2 regions of the Stenotrophomonas sp. LMG 10879 genome follow, and region 1 is predicted to be linked to the other one. Evidence: predicted binding sites of a transcription regulator. Region 1 holds the regulator's gene; the other holds the start of a gene.
What was found. The regulator FliA, encoded in region 1, starts transcription of late flagellar genes. The targets are predictions, from matches to a motif close to TAAAGTTTNNCNNNCNNNGGCCGATAA.
Positions count from the first base shown of each region.

Region 1 (6,977 bases):
CGTCCAGGCGCTTGGTATCCACGCGCACGGTGTGTTCGGCTTCGGCGACGGGCTTGTTGGGCGCCGGCTTGGCAGCGGGTGCGGCCGGCGCGGGCGCCGGTCGTGGTGCCGGTGCGGCAGCAATCGCGGCGATGGCGTTGCTGCCCGGGGCGGCACCGCCATGCAGCTGGTCGAGCAGCGCCTCGAACTCGTCTTCGCTGATCATGTCGTCGGCCTTCTTCGCCGCCGCCACGGGTGCTGGCGCCTTGCCGCCGTGCAGCTGGTCGAGCAGGGCTTCGAACTCGTCGTCGGTGATCAGGTCACCACCGCCGGCACCCGGCGTGGCGGCCGAGGGCGCAACCGCGCCACCGCCATGCACGTCGAACTGGGCGACCAGTTCGGGCGGGGCAAAGCCGGGCTCGGTACCCGAGGACACCGCGTCAAGCATCGACTGCAGGTAGTCCAGTGATTGCTGGGCGGCATCGAAGTGATGTGCCTGCAGTACGGCCTGGCCGGCACGCGCGGCGCCCAGCGCCTCTTCGGCGGCGTGGCACAGTTCGACCATCGCGGTGATGCCGAGGAAACCTGCGCCGCCTTTCAGCGTGTGGTAGCCACGGAACACCGCGTTGAGCTGTTCATTGTCCTGCGGTGCCTGTTCCAGCGACACCAGCTGTTCGCCGAGGCGATCCAGGATTTCCTGGGCCTCGATGATGAAATCGGCAGTGATGTCGTCGGCTACCGCGCCCATGGTTACAGCCCCAGATCCGACAACAGGTCGTCGGCGTCGTTCTGCGAGACCGCATGGCGGTCCAGCCCTTTCAGTGCCGGCCCGGCCAGTTCCGGGTCGGTGCGATGCTGTTCCGGCGGCAGGCCGAGCGCGCCGAAGCCTTCGTGCACGCGGCGGACGATGCCCACCACGCGGCGGATGATCTGTCCGGTCAGGTCCTGGTAGCTCTGGGTCAGGGCGATCTCGGTGAGGTTGTGGCGGATGCGGTCCAGCTGCACGTCCTGGCCCGGCTGCAGGCCATCGGCGCGCAGCTGTTCGGTCAGGTTGCGGCACTCTTCGGCCAGGTCCAGGGTGCGGTGGGTGGCCTGTTCGGTCATCGCCACCACGTGGTCCAGGCGCGCGCAGGCGTCGTCCAGCTCGCCGGCTTCATCGGGCACGGTCGGCAGTTCGCCCAGTGCCTGGCCCAGTTCGCGGGCCAGCCGCGAAAGGCCGCTCATCATCGGCTGGGTGCGCAGCGCCACCAGGCCGTCGATGCGCTGGCGCCAGGCCGCCTCGTCGCCGGATTCCAATGCATCCAGGGCTTCCTGCAGGCGCAGGGCGAGGGCGCTCTTGTCGACCGTGGTGTCCATCAAGCGCTGGCCGCCAGGCGTTCGAAGATCTTGCCGAGCTTCTCTTCCAGCGTCTGTGCGGTGAACGGCTTGATGATGTATCCGTTCACGCCGTTCTGCGCCGCTTCGATGATCTGCTCGCGCTTGGCTTCGGCGGTCACCATCAGCACCGGCAGGGTCTTCAGCTTGGCATCGGCACGGATCGCCTTCAGCAGTTCGATGCCGGTCATCACCGGCATGTTCCAGTCGGTCACCACGAAGTCGAACGGCTGGCTCTGCAGCAACGACAGCGCGGCATGCCCGTCCTCGGCTTCGGCGGTATTGGTGAAGCCCAGATCGCCCAGCAGGTTCTTGACGATACGACGCATGGTCGAGAAATCGTCGACGATCAGGATGCGCATGTTCTTGTTCAAAGCAGAGTTCCTTTGTTGATCAGCTCTCGAGGCCGGCGTCGGCCGCCTCGAAAATCTTCAGTCGGCCACGCAGGCGCAGAACCGCCTGGCCGTGGATCTGGCAGACCCGCGACTCGCTCACGCCGAGCACTGCGCCGATCTCTTTCAGGTTCAGTTCCTGCTCGTAGTAGAGCGACAGCACCAGCTGTTCGCGCTCGGGCAGGTGGCCGATGGCATTGCCCAGCTCGCGGCCGAACTCGCCGCGTTCCAGCACCTGCTGCGGGGTCGGGCCGCCCTGGGCGACGGTGTCCAGCTCGCCCTGGTCTTCGATGCGTGATTCCAGGCTCAGCACCTGCCCGCGCGAGGCGTCTTCCATCAGGCGCAGGTACTCGGGCAACGGCATCTCCATCGCGGCGGCCACTTCGGTGGCGCTGGCGGCGCGGCCGGTGCTCTGCTCCAGGCGGCGGATGGTGGCAGCGGCGTCGCGGGCACGGCGGTGCACCGAACGCGGCACCCAGTCGCCACGACGGATCTCATCGATCATCGAACCGCGGATGCGGATCGAGGCGTAGGTCTCGAACGAGGCACCCTGGTCGGCGTCGTAGCTGCGCGACGCTTCGATCAGGCCCATCATGCCGGCCTGGATCAGGTCGTCCACTTCAACGCTGGCCGGCAGGCGTGCGGCCAGGTGGTGGGCGATGCGCCGCACCAGGTCCGAGTGCTGGGCGATTACTTCATTGGCCGCCGTGCGCTGGACCTCTCTGTACTGGGCGGCGCCTTTCATGCGGCCACCCCACGCTGCTTGATGATGCGTTCGAGGAAGAACTCGACGCCACCGCGCGGCTCGGTCGGTGCCTGCCAGCGAGCGGTGCGGCGGGCGATCTCGGTGATCGCCAGTGCCGACGGGCTGGACGGATAGGCCTTCACCACCGGCTGCTGGCGCTGCACCGACAGGCGCAGCCAGTCGTCCTGCGGCACGCAGCCGAGGTAGTTCAGCGAGACATCGGCGAGGAATTTCTCGCAGACGCGGGTCAGCTTCTCGTACAGCACGCGGCCTTCGTTGGGGTCGCGCACCATGTTGGCCACCACCTGGATGCGGTCCACGCCACGCTCGCGCGACAGCACCTTGATCAGGGCATAGGCGTCGGTGATCGAGGCCGGTTCGTCGCAGACCACCACCACGGTGTCCTGCGCGGCCTGGCAGAAGGTCAGCACGCCATCGGTGATGCCGGCGGCGGTGTCCACCACCATGATGTCCAGCTCGCGCTCCAGTTCGGAGAACACGTTGACCAGGCCCACATGCTCGGCCGGGGCCAGCTCGGCCATGTGCCGGCGGCCGGACGCGGCCGGCACCACCAGCACGCCGTTCGGGCCTTCGATGATCACGTCATCCAGGCTGCAACGCCCAGCGACCAGGTCGGCCAGGGTATTGGTGGGGCTCAGGCCGAGGATCACGTCGATGTTGGCCAGGCCGAGGTCGGCATCCAGCAACAGGGTGCGTTTGCCCATGCCGGCAAGCGCCACGGCCAGGTTGGCCGACACGTTGGTCTTGCCGACGCCGCCCTTGCCGCCGGTCACGGCAATCGTGCGCACAGGGCCGAGCGGCTCGCTGCGGGTCGCCGTCAGCGGGAAGGTGGTGGTCAGCTTGGCGTACTCACGCGACGGCATGGTTCAACTCCGGGTTGCAGGGCATATCGGCCGCGCGGCGCAAATCTTCAAGGCGAAGTACAAGATTGGCTGCACTGGCCCGGTGCAGGTCGTCCGGGACGTCCTGGCCATCGGTCACCCAGGTGATCGGCAGCTTGTGGTCCACCGCCACCGACAGGGCGTTGCCGAAGCGGCCGGTCTCGTCCAGCTTGCTCAGCACCAGGCCCTGCAGGTTGGCCGCGCCGAAGCGGCGCACCACCTCGTCCATGTCGCCGAAGCTGGTGTTGGCCGGCAGCACCAGCAGGGTGCGGACCTGGCGGGCAGCGCGCAGCCACTGCAGCTGGGCGGCCAGTGCGCGGTCGCGCGGGCCCAGGCCGGCGGTGTCGATCAGCACCAGCTTGTAGTCCTTCAGGCGCTCCAGCAGCTGGTCCAGATCGGTGCCGCTGTTGGCCTCGTGCACCGCGATGCCGAGCTGGCGGCCATAGCCGTACAGCTGTTCACGGGCGCCGATGCGCATCGTATCGGTGGTGACCAGGGCGACGTCGCGGGCGGCATGGGCTTCGGCGAAGCGCGAGGCCAGCTTGGCGATGGTGGTGGTCTTGCCGGCACCGGTCGGGCCGACCAGAGCGATCACGCCGCCTTCCTCCATCGGGTCGACCGGGGCGATCGGCAGCTTGCGCGAGATCAGCCCCAGCATCAGGCCGCGGCCACGATGCGCTTCGGTTTCCAGCGGAATCTGCATGGCCACGTCGCGGGCGATGCCAGCGTCGAAGCCGTACTCGTCCATCAGGTCCAGCGCGGTGGCGCGTACCGGGCAGCCGCGCAGGCGCTCATCGGTGAAGCGGTTCATTTCGCGCTCGATCACCTGGCGCATGCCGGCCACTTCCTGGCGCAGGTGGCGGATCTCGGCGTCGTCGGCGACCAGGGTGAGGGCAGGTGCCGGTGCCAGCGCCGGCAGCGGTGCCGGTGCAGCTTCCGTCGGCTGCACGGCAACCGGCGCATGGGGTGCTTCGTCTTCGGGCGCTGCGGCGGCCTGGCTGGCAACCGGCAGCGGCGGCGGCGAGACTGCCGGCAGCTGCGCGCTGTCTTCCAGCGGCGGATCGATCTGGAAGCGGGCGCGGTTCACCGCGGCAGCTGCGGCCGGCAAGGGCGCAACGATGGCGTCGGCAAACGGGGCGAAGATCTGTTCCGGCAGCGTCGATTCATTGACGGCGGCGCGCGCCAGCGTAGCGGCGAAACCGGTGCTGCCACGGGTCGGCACGATTTCGTCGGCGCTGTCGAGGGTGCGGCCGGTCGCGCCGACGGCAGCGCGGGCGAGGGCGGCGACGGCGGAAGTGGTGGCTGCCACCGGCTCCGGTGCCGGGGTGTTGCTGCGACGGCGGGTGACCGCGGCGATCACCGCGTCGGCGGCGGTACGCGGCTTCGGTGCGGGCGGCGGCGCCACGTCGCGACGCGACGCTTCCAGGGCGCGCTGCACGGCGCTCTCATCGTAGTTGGCGGCTGCCACGATCTCGATGCCTTCCTCGATCCGGCGGTTGGACAGGATCACGGCGTCAGGACCATGTTCCTTGCGCACCAGGTTCATGGCCGAGCGCATGTCGGCGGCGACGAATCGTTTGATTTTCATGCTGTGGTCACGGGACGAAGTCGGCGGAGTGGCGGTCGGAGAACGCGGGTGGTCGGTGGTCTGCACGGTTCGGGTTCCCCTTGGAATCTGTCTGTTGCGGGTGTTTGAAAGTGGTGTCTGTTTTCTGGCGCTTTGCAGGGCGGCGTCAGCTGATCGTTCCGACCAGCTTCAGGCGCTTGTCCTCCGGCACCTCGCTGTAAGCCAGGACCGACAGCGACGGAACGCTGTGGCGGACCAGGCGGGCCAGCGCGGCGCGCACCGGGCCTGGTACCAGCACCACCGCGGGCTCGTTGCGGGCTTCCTGCTTGCTGACACATTCGGCCAGGCTCTGGTGCAGTCGCTCAGCGAGTCCGGGTTCCAGCGCGGCGCCGTTGCCCTGCGTGGACTCCTGCAAGACACGTTCCAATTGCGGGTTGAGGGTGAACACCGGCAGCTCCGCCGACATTCCGGCGATCTCCTGCACGATGAAGCGGCCCAGCGCGGTGCGCACAGCGGCGGTCAGCGTGGCCGGGTCCTGGCTGTGCGGGGCATGTTCGACCAGGGCTTCGGCGATCTTGCGCAGCTGGCGGATCGGAATGCGCTCGACCAGCAGGTTCTGCAGCACGCGCACCACCGCCGACAGCGGCAGCGCCTTCGGCGTCAGATCTTCGACGAGCTTGGGCGCGCTCTTGGCCAGGTTGGCCAGCAGATGCTGCACTTCCTCGTGGCCGAGCAGTTCCGGTGCGTGCTCGCGGATCAGGTGCGAAAGGTGGGTGGCCACCACCGTGGCCGGGTCGACCACGGTGTAGCCCAGGGTTTCTGCCTGGGCGCGCTGGTGCGGCTGGATCCAGGTCGCATCCAGGCCGAAGGCCGGGTCCTTGCCGGCGATGCCTTCCAGCGGACCGAGCGCACTGCCGGGGTCCAGCGCCAGTTCGCGGTCGGGATGGATTTCGGCGGTAGCCACCGGCACGCCATGCACCAGGACCCGGTAGCCGTTGGCCGGCAGTTCCAGGTTGTCGCGGATGTGCACCGACGGAATCAGGAAACCGACGTCCTGGGTGAGCTTGCGGCGCACGCCCTTGATGCGCGGCATCAGTTCGCCGCCCTGGTTGCTGTCCACTAGTGAGATCAATCGATAGCCGACTTCCAGGCCCAGCGGATCGACCGGGCGCAGTTCATCCCAGCTCAGTTCCGCCGTGGGCGCGGGGGCCGCGGGGCGGCCCAGCGCGTTCAGTGCGTTGGTTTCGCCTGCCGCGGCGTCGGCCTGCGCTGGTGCCAGGCCCTTGCGGTACACCTTCCAGGCGATGAAGCCGAGGATCGCGGCCAGCGTCAGGAAAGCGACGTTGGGCATGCCCGGCACCAGGCCGACCACGCCGAGGATGCCGGCGGTGATGGCCAGCGCACGGTACTGGCCGAACACCTGGCCGGTCATTGCCTGTGCCATGTCCTGCGAACGCGAGGCACGGGTAACCAGCATCGCCACCGCACTGGAGACCAGCAGCGCCGGCAGCTGCGCCACCAGGCCGTCACCGATCGACAGCAGGGTATAGGTGGCCGCGGCCTCGCCGAACGGCATGCCATGCTGCAGCACGCCCACGGCCAGGCCGCCCAGCATGTTGATGAACAGGATCAGGATGCCGGCGATCGCATCGCCGCGGATGAACTTGCTGGCACCGTCCATTGCGCCGTAGAAGTCGGCTTCCTCGCGGACCTCTTCGCGGCGCAGCTTGGCTTCCTCGCGCGTCAGCAAACCGGCGTTGAGATCGGCATCGATCGCCATCTGCTTGCCGGGCATGGCATCGAGGATGAAGCGTGCGGTCACTTCCGAGACGCGGCCGGCGCCCTTGGTGATGACCACGAAATTGATGATGGTCAGGATCGCGAACACCACGATGCCGACGGCGTAGTTGCCGCCGATCACGAATTCACCGAACGCGGCGATCACCTTGCCGGCCGCTTCGTGGCCGTTCTGGCCGTTGAGCAGGATCACGCGGGTGGAGGCCACGTTCAGCGCCAGC
Region 1 is NZ_PEJT01000001.1:174,722-181,698, forward strand. It holds gene CR919_RS00690 (chemotaxis protein CheA) at 1-727, opposite strand, end outside; gene CR919_RS00695 (protein phosphatase CheZ) at 730-1,335, opposite strand; gene cheY (chemotaxis response regulator CheY) at 1,335-1,727, opposite strand; gene CR919_RS00705 (RNA polymerase sigma factor FliA) at 1,747-2,490, opposite strand; gene CR919_RS00710 (P-loop NTPase) at 2,487-3,374, opposite strand; gene flhF (flagellar biosynthesis protein FlhF) at 3,361-4,980, opposite strand; gene flhA (flagellar biosynthesis protein FlhA) at 5,126-6,977, opposite strand, start outside.

Region 2 (6,977 bases), on a different contig from region 1:
GAAGTTGCCCGAGAGAAAGTTCTTGATTGACCAGGCATGGGGTGATTTTCCCGTGTCCTACTTTCAGGATGATGAGAGTCTTGATGAATGTAGTTTTCTTGATCTTAAAGTTAATAAGTGGGAAATTAATAGCGAGTGGAGTTTGGTGCAAGGGGACGCGCCTTGGATCAGGGTTGAAATATTGCGGGGCGCTCCTCTCGAGGAGTATTTAAAAGGTCAAGGGGTCTTTCCGCTGATAAAGGGGTCTGGTGAGCTGCTGCTTGTTTTTGAGTTGGATGATGGCGGTAACGATTTGGATGAAATTCTTCTGCTTCGGCTTGTGATGGTTTTTTGGGGTAGTGGAATAATATATCGATGGGATGATGGTTTTCATGCCCTCGATGAAGATGCCATTGCGTCTTTACCAGGGCTCGAAGTAGTTCGGAGTCGCTTGCATAGATGTGAGTAGCTGAATTCTGCTTGCCTGAGCGCTTTCCTGCCAGGTGGCAGTAAAGTGGGTTGAATGCAGTCGTGAGTGATCAATTGTTCGGGTTGTGGGCGGATCGGAATGATCCTGATTGGGTCGTATTTACATGTTTGGATTGGATCTATGGGCTGGTGTGTTCGTGCAGATGCTGAAGTGTCTGACGAAACGTTGTGGATTTTGGCCTGATGATGTTGACTGTAGTTTCCAGAATTTGAACAGCTTTTGCGCGGATGATCACTTCTGTAGCGTAGGGTTTTCATATGGAATTCTGTGCGAACCCGACGTGGTTATTGTCAGTGATGAAGATTTTTCCACATATTTGTCTATGGCGTTCTCCAGGTATGTTGAGGGGAATCCTGAATCTGCTGATCAAGTGCTTTCAATGATGTATGTCAAAGGGTGTGTCTGAATTGTTTGCCAGTGGAGGGTTCAAGTGTCCAGTAACGCGCTCAACCATCGCGGCCATGCTCGGCGTGCTTTCTGCAGTAACTTGACGTTGGCGACAACTATCGCCATAGCGAGTCTGGCACTCACTCCACATCCCGCGCTGGCTGCCGAATCCGGCTTCGAGGGCGTCGCCTGGGGCGCAACCCAGGCCCGGCTGAAAGAAGCACTGGGCGAGCGCTTGGCTACGCGAGCCTGCCCCGAGGAACAGCAGGAAGAGCCGGAACTGAAGCGATACGCGAGAGCCTGCGGCCCTTACATCGAGGATTACACCATCGACGGAATCTCCTTCGTGGCGTTCTTCGGTCTTCGCGGAATCGAGGGGCCGCTGAGCGCTATCTATCTCGCTCGCGCCGCGACGGTAACCAACGAGCAGATCAAGGCTGGTAAAGGTGCGGAGTTCAGGTACAACCGGGTCAAGAAGGTGCTGGCAGAACGGCATGGCCGGCCTGAAAGGGTGAGCGAGACGTCTGCGCGTCCGCGCGACAAGCCTGCGGTGCTGCTGACCGAATGGGTGAGTGGTGATACGACGATCACCCTCACTGAGACGATTGTCTCCGAGGCTCGCGGTCAGCAGTACTACCTCAGTGTCGTCTACGCGCCGAAAACCCAAGTGCCGGAAGCTCGCTGACCTTCTGCAGCCTTTCGAGCGATTATCAATGTGTCTTGTTTTTGGATGAAGAATCAGTGCAGATGAAGATCGAGCCCACTTTCGGTAGAGCCGGGGGGGGCGGAGCGAGAGTCTGTCTCGGTCGCCCACGAACCATGTGAAAAGAGTGCACTGGCGACTGTGGTTGGGGACCGGTTCTCTACCTATTGCCGGTTATGGAGGCTGGACGACGCTGCCGGCAGGGCGCCGAGACGATGGCATTGGCCGGCATTCCTGTTTTCATCATTGTGGTTCTTCTTTCGACGCATGCCTGTATGGGGCACGATCTGGTTCATCGTTCCGCCTTTGGCGATGACCACGTTCACCTTGATGGGTCTGCCATGGTTGGCGGCAGTCGGCTTCGTGGTCTGCCGCGTGCTTGCTGGAATCCTGGCGAATTCCCTGTATCTGTCTCATTGCCGGAGGATTGTTCGCAAGGTTATTGCTGGGCATGGAGGCGCGCACAGGCGGCACGCGGAACTGCAGAAGGCCGGTGGTGTCAGCTATACCGCTCTGGTGATCGCCTTGGCTGTAACGGCCTCACAGAACACCCTTATCAATCTGGCGGTTCGTTCGATGCCGAAGGAGACCCCCATGCAGTCTTCAGTGCATCTGCCAGCGAACCGGCCCGACCCGGATCTCGAATATGCGGAGAGGGAGGCGTACGAGGAGGAGCTGCGTGCGATCGCGATGACGGCGTGGCCGGCGGGTGTTCCAGCGGACGGCAACGTCTGCATTGTCGAGCTACGTCTGACGCCACCGGGTAAGGTGCTGGATGCCAATGTTCTGGAGCCTTGCACGTTGGACGAAGCACAGCGCGAGCAACTGCTGGTCGAAATCAGACGTGCCGATTTCACGGTCGAGGGAAAAATGCGGTTCTTTACCCGCCATACTGTTCTCGGCTTGCGTGGCTGATTCCCCACCACGGACCTGACTGGACCGTGGGAAGGGAAGGACGTCCTCAGGCGGGGATTCTGCTTGAACGCATTTATGTTGATACAACGTTGTTTCAATAAATGTGCTTAAAGTTTCCTCGGGTCGTGCCGCCACCGATATAGGGCCACGATCAAGGGAATTGAGATGCTCGCCTTACGCAACCTCCGTGTGGGATCCCGGCTTTCTGCCGGCTTCGGTCTGCTGTTGCTGTTCATCATGGCCATCGTCGGCCTGGTGTTGTACGGAAACCATCTGAAGTCCGCCCAGTTCGAGAAAGTGGTGGGCGTGAACATGGTCAAGATGCGGTTGTTGAACGACATGCTTGATACCAACAACGCGGTGCTGATGCATCGTCGCCTGATGGTGATCAAGCGCGGCGAGGAGTTCGACAAGGATTACCAGCGGGCGCAGGAACTGAGTCGCACCTACGACGGCATCTGGGACAAGTACGTCAAGATTCCCCGCGATGCCACCGGCGATACGCTGGTGGCGCAGATCGCGGCGGCACGCAAGGCTACCGACGTCTCCACCCAGCAACTGCACGAGCGGATGAAGGCGGGCGACTACGATGGTGCAGCCACCGAGCTGCTGGCCGAGCACGGTCTGGCCACGGCCTGGAACGGAGCGATCTCCAGCCTGCTGCGGCACCAGGAGGCCTTGACCGAACGCAGCCGTGAGGAATACCGCGCCACGGAAGCGTGGACGGGAACCCTGTCCATCGCCTTCGGTGTGCTCAGCCTGATCCTCGGTGCACTGGCTGCGTGGGCGATCACCCGCAGCCTGACCCGCCCCTTGGCGGGTGCGGTGAAGCTGGCCGATGGCATCGCCAACGGTCGCCTGGACAACGTCATCGATGCCTCGGGCAATGACGAGGTGACCCAGTTGCTGAAGTCCATGCAGCGCATGCAGGGGCAGTTGCAGGCGGTGATGGCGGCGCAGGGCGAGATGGCGCGGCAGCATGATGACGGCAGCCTGGGCTATCGCATGGACGAGAGCGCCTTCCCAGGCGACTACGGGCGGATGGTGCATGACACCAACGCACTGGTGGGTTCGCACGTGCAGGTACAGAACCGCCTGATCGAAGTGATGAAGCACTACGCACGCGGCGACCTGTCGGTGGACATGGATCGCCTGCCGGGCGAAAAAGCGGCGATCACCCAGGCCATGGACGAGACCAAGTCCAGCCTGTCGGCCATCAACGGCGAGATCCGCCGGCTGGCAACAGCTGCTGCCGCCGGTGACTTCAGCCTGCGTGGCGACGAAACTCGCTTCGAGCATGATTTCGGCGAGATGGTGACCGGCCTCAACCGGTTGATGCAGACCACCGATGGGAACCTGGTGCAGGTGTCTAGCCTGCTGCAGGCCATCTCGCGCGGCGATTTGACCGTACGCATGCAGGGCGATTTCCACGGTGTCTTCGCGCGCATGCGCGACGACTGCAATGCCACCGTCGAACAGCTGACCCAGATCGTCGGCCGCATCCAGGCCAGTGCATCCAGCATCAATCTGGCGGCGGGGGAAATCGCCTCGGGCAATACCGATCTGTCGCGGCGTACCGAGCAGCAGGCGGCCAATCTGGAAGAGACGGCAGCGTCGATGGAGGAACTGACCTCCACGGTGAAACAGAACGCCGAACACGCGCGCCAGGCCAACCAGTTGGCCATCGGTGCACATGGGGTGGCCTCGCAGGGCGGCGAGGTGGTCGGCCAGGTGGTGACCACCATGACGGCCATCGAAGCGTCGTCGAAGAAGATCGCCGAGATCATCAGTGTGATTGATGGCATCGCCTTCCAGACCAACATCCTGGCGCTCAACGCCGCGGTGGAAGCGGCGCGCGCGGGTGAGCAGGGCAGGGGCTTTGCCGTGGTGGCCAGCGAGGTGCGCACGCTGGCTCAGCGCTCGGCGGGTGCGGCCAAGGAGATCAAGGGCCTGATCGAAGAGTCGGTGGGCAAGGTATCCGACGGCTCGGCGCTGGTGCGTCAGGCGGGCACGACGATGGGCGAGATCGTCGCGTCGGTGCAGCGGGTGACCGACATCATGGCCGAGATCTCGGCGGCCTCGCAGGAGCAGAGCTCGGGTATCGAGCAGGTCAACCAGACCGTGATGCAGATGGACGAAACCACCCAGCAGAATGCTGCGCTGGTGGAAGAGGCCAGCGCGGCAGCACGTTCGATGGAGGAACAGGCCAACCTGCTGGCCGAGGCGGTGTCGGTGTTCCGCACCGGGGCTTCGGTGGCGGCGGCAGCGGTCCGGCCGATGTTGGCAGCGGTCGCTGCAAGCGTGCCGCCGGTGCGTCGCGTGACCGGCGTGCCGCCGCGCATCGCGCCGTCGCTCGCTGCCAACACGGGTGGGTGGGAAGAGTTCTAAGCCGGGTGGGAGACGGCGCCCATCGCGATGCTGGTCGCGATGGGCGCATTTTTGTTTCCTGAACCGATGGTGGCCGCTCAACCCCCGCAGACGCGGATTTCACCTGCAGTTGCCACCCGCAGGCAGACACTTGCGCCATACCGGAGCACAGGAGATGGCCATGAAGACCTCGACCCGATTGATGGTGCTGGGCACCCTGCTGACGGCGTCGTCCGTTGCTGGCGCACAGAATTACGGCCCGCGTGATGAAGGCCGCAAGTTCAACGATGGCAGCCGCGTGGTCTGCAAGAACGTGGAAGTGCAGCGCAATACCCGCGATCCCAACCGCATCACCGGCACCGCTACGGGCGCCGTGGTCGGTGGCCTGCTGGGCAACCAGGTAGGCGGCGGCAACGGCAAGAAACTGGCGACGGTTGCCGGTGCCGTAGCGGGCGGCGCGGCCGGCCGGCAGATCCAGGGCAACCACCAGCAGAAGACCGGCGACCGTGTGGTCGAGCGCCGTTGTGAGCGCGTCTACCGCTGATCCGTCCACGCGATAACCCCTTCCACACTGCTGTACCCCGAACGCCGGCCCTGTGCCGGCGTTCTTCGTTTCCGGTCCCGTTCCGTGAAGCAGGGCGCATGCCTATACTGCGCCGACCTCCAGGGATGAATCGCCAGTGAACGAGTCGAGTGCTGTAGACCGACGGGAACCGTCCGATGTTGCCGATGCAGTGCCTCGCACGACAGCCAGCTACTCCCGCGTGCGCGACCGCACCGACGAGCTGGAGCTGTTCATTTCCGGCCTGCTCGCCTTCGCACTGCTGGCCGTGCCGGGCTATCTGTTCGACGCGTGGGCGCGCAGCAGCCTGCATACCGAAGGGGTCTATTTCCAGGCGCTGTGGTTCGCCTTCAGCATCGGCGTGGGCATGTGCTACGTGCTGGCGGTGGCCTTGATCATCCACCTGGCGGTGCGCGGCTACTGGATCGGCCTGATCGGTCTGAAATCGCACTTCCCCAACGGCATCGACTGGGATCGACTGACGATGCTGGGGCCGTTCTCACGCGCGTTCCTGAAGCAACGCGACGGCGGGCTCGACGGCACCATCGAACGTGCGGACCGGCTTGCCACCATGCTGTTCTCGAGCACGCTGCTGTGCGTGCAGACCCTGGCCGGCACGCTGGTGGTGGCGATCGTCTCGCTCGGCGTGGCGATGGCCATCGGTGCCGCCTTCGGCGATGTCGATCGCATCACGCTGGCGATTGTCGCAGTACTGATGGTTGGCCTGCTTGGGCTGGCGATGGTGCCGATGCTGCTGGAGAAGTCGATCGCGCGGCGCCACGCGCGGGGCCTGGACACCGCACGGCAGGAGAAGCGGCTGCAGTCGGTGCTGGCGGGTCTGCAGCGGGTACCGATGCTGCGCCTGCTGCAGACCATGCAGTGGACCCTGCAGAGCAACCTGCGCGGCCGCTCGTTCACCGTGATCTATATATCGGCGGTAATGCTGGCGATGGTGCTCGCTGCCCTGCAGGTGTACGGCTCGATGAAGTTCTCGCTGTTCAACCGCTACAGCGTGATGACCGAAGAAGCGGTGGACCACGGCATGCTTGGCGCGCACTACGAATCGCTGCGCTCGGCGCATGACCAGCTGCTGCCCTATCCGATGATTCCGGCCGATACCATTAGTGCATCGCGGTTGCGGCTGTTCATTCCGCACCGTCCGCAGCGTGACAATCCGGTGGCGCGGCAGCGCTGTGCCGGTGGTGCCCGCAACGAAGCGCAGGGTGCACAGGCGGCGACGGCAGCGGTGAACTGCATGGCACTGCTGTGGACGGTGCAGCTCGATGGCGGCAAGGTCGACCTGCATGAGTTCGTGCCGATGGAGCGCCGCGACCTGGACATGCGCGGGCTGGTGGGCTACCTGCCGATGGCGGACCTGAAACCGGGCAGGCATGACCTGCGACTGGTCTGGAACGCCGACGGCGGCGAACGTGGCCCCAGCCGCCGCCGCGAATACAACATCCCGTTCTGGTACGCGCCGGAGCCGTAAAAAGGGAACGGAGGGGATCCAGTCGGTTTCTCCCCTCCCGCGCCGGTTACGACTTGATCCCCTCCGTCCCCTTTTTGCCGTGCAG
Region 2 is NZ_PEJT01000012.1:97,568-104,544, forward strand. It holds gene CR919_RS17385 (hypothetical protein) at 1-448, shown strand, start outside; gene CR919_RS17390 (hypothetical protein) at 900-1,541, shown strand; gene CR919_RS17395 (hypothetical protein) at 1,827-2,474, shown strand; gene CR919_RS17400 (methyl-accepting chemotaxis protein) at 2,640-4,862, shown strand; gene CR919_RS17405 (glycine zipper 2TM domain-containing protein) at 5,017-5,385, shown strand; gene CR919_RS17410 (hypothetical protein) at 5,576-6,892, shown strand; gene CR919_RS17415 (ABC transporter permease) at 6,939-6,977, opposite strand, start outside.
Region 2: a site for FliA is predicted at 2,583-2,609, ahead of CR919_RS17400 (methyl-accepting chemotaxis protein). Genes of this name have one in related genera too.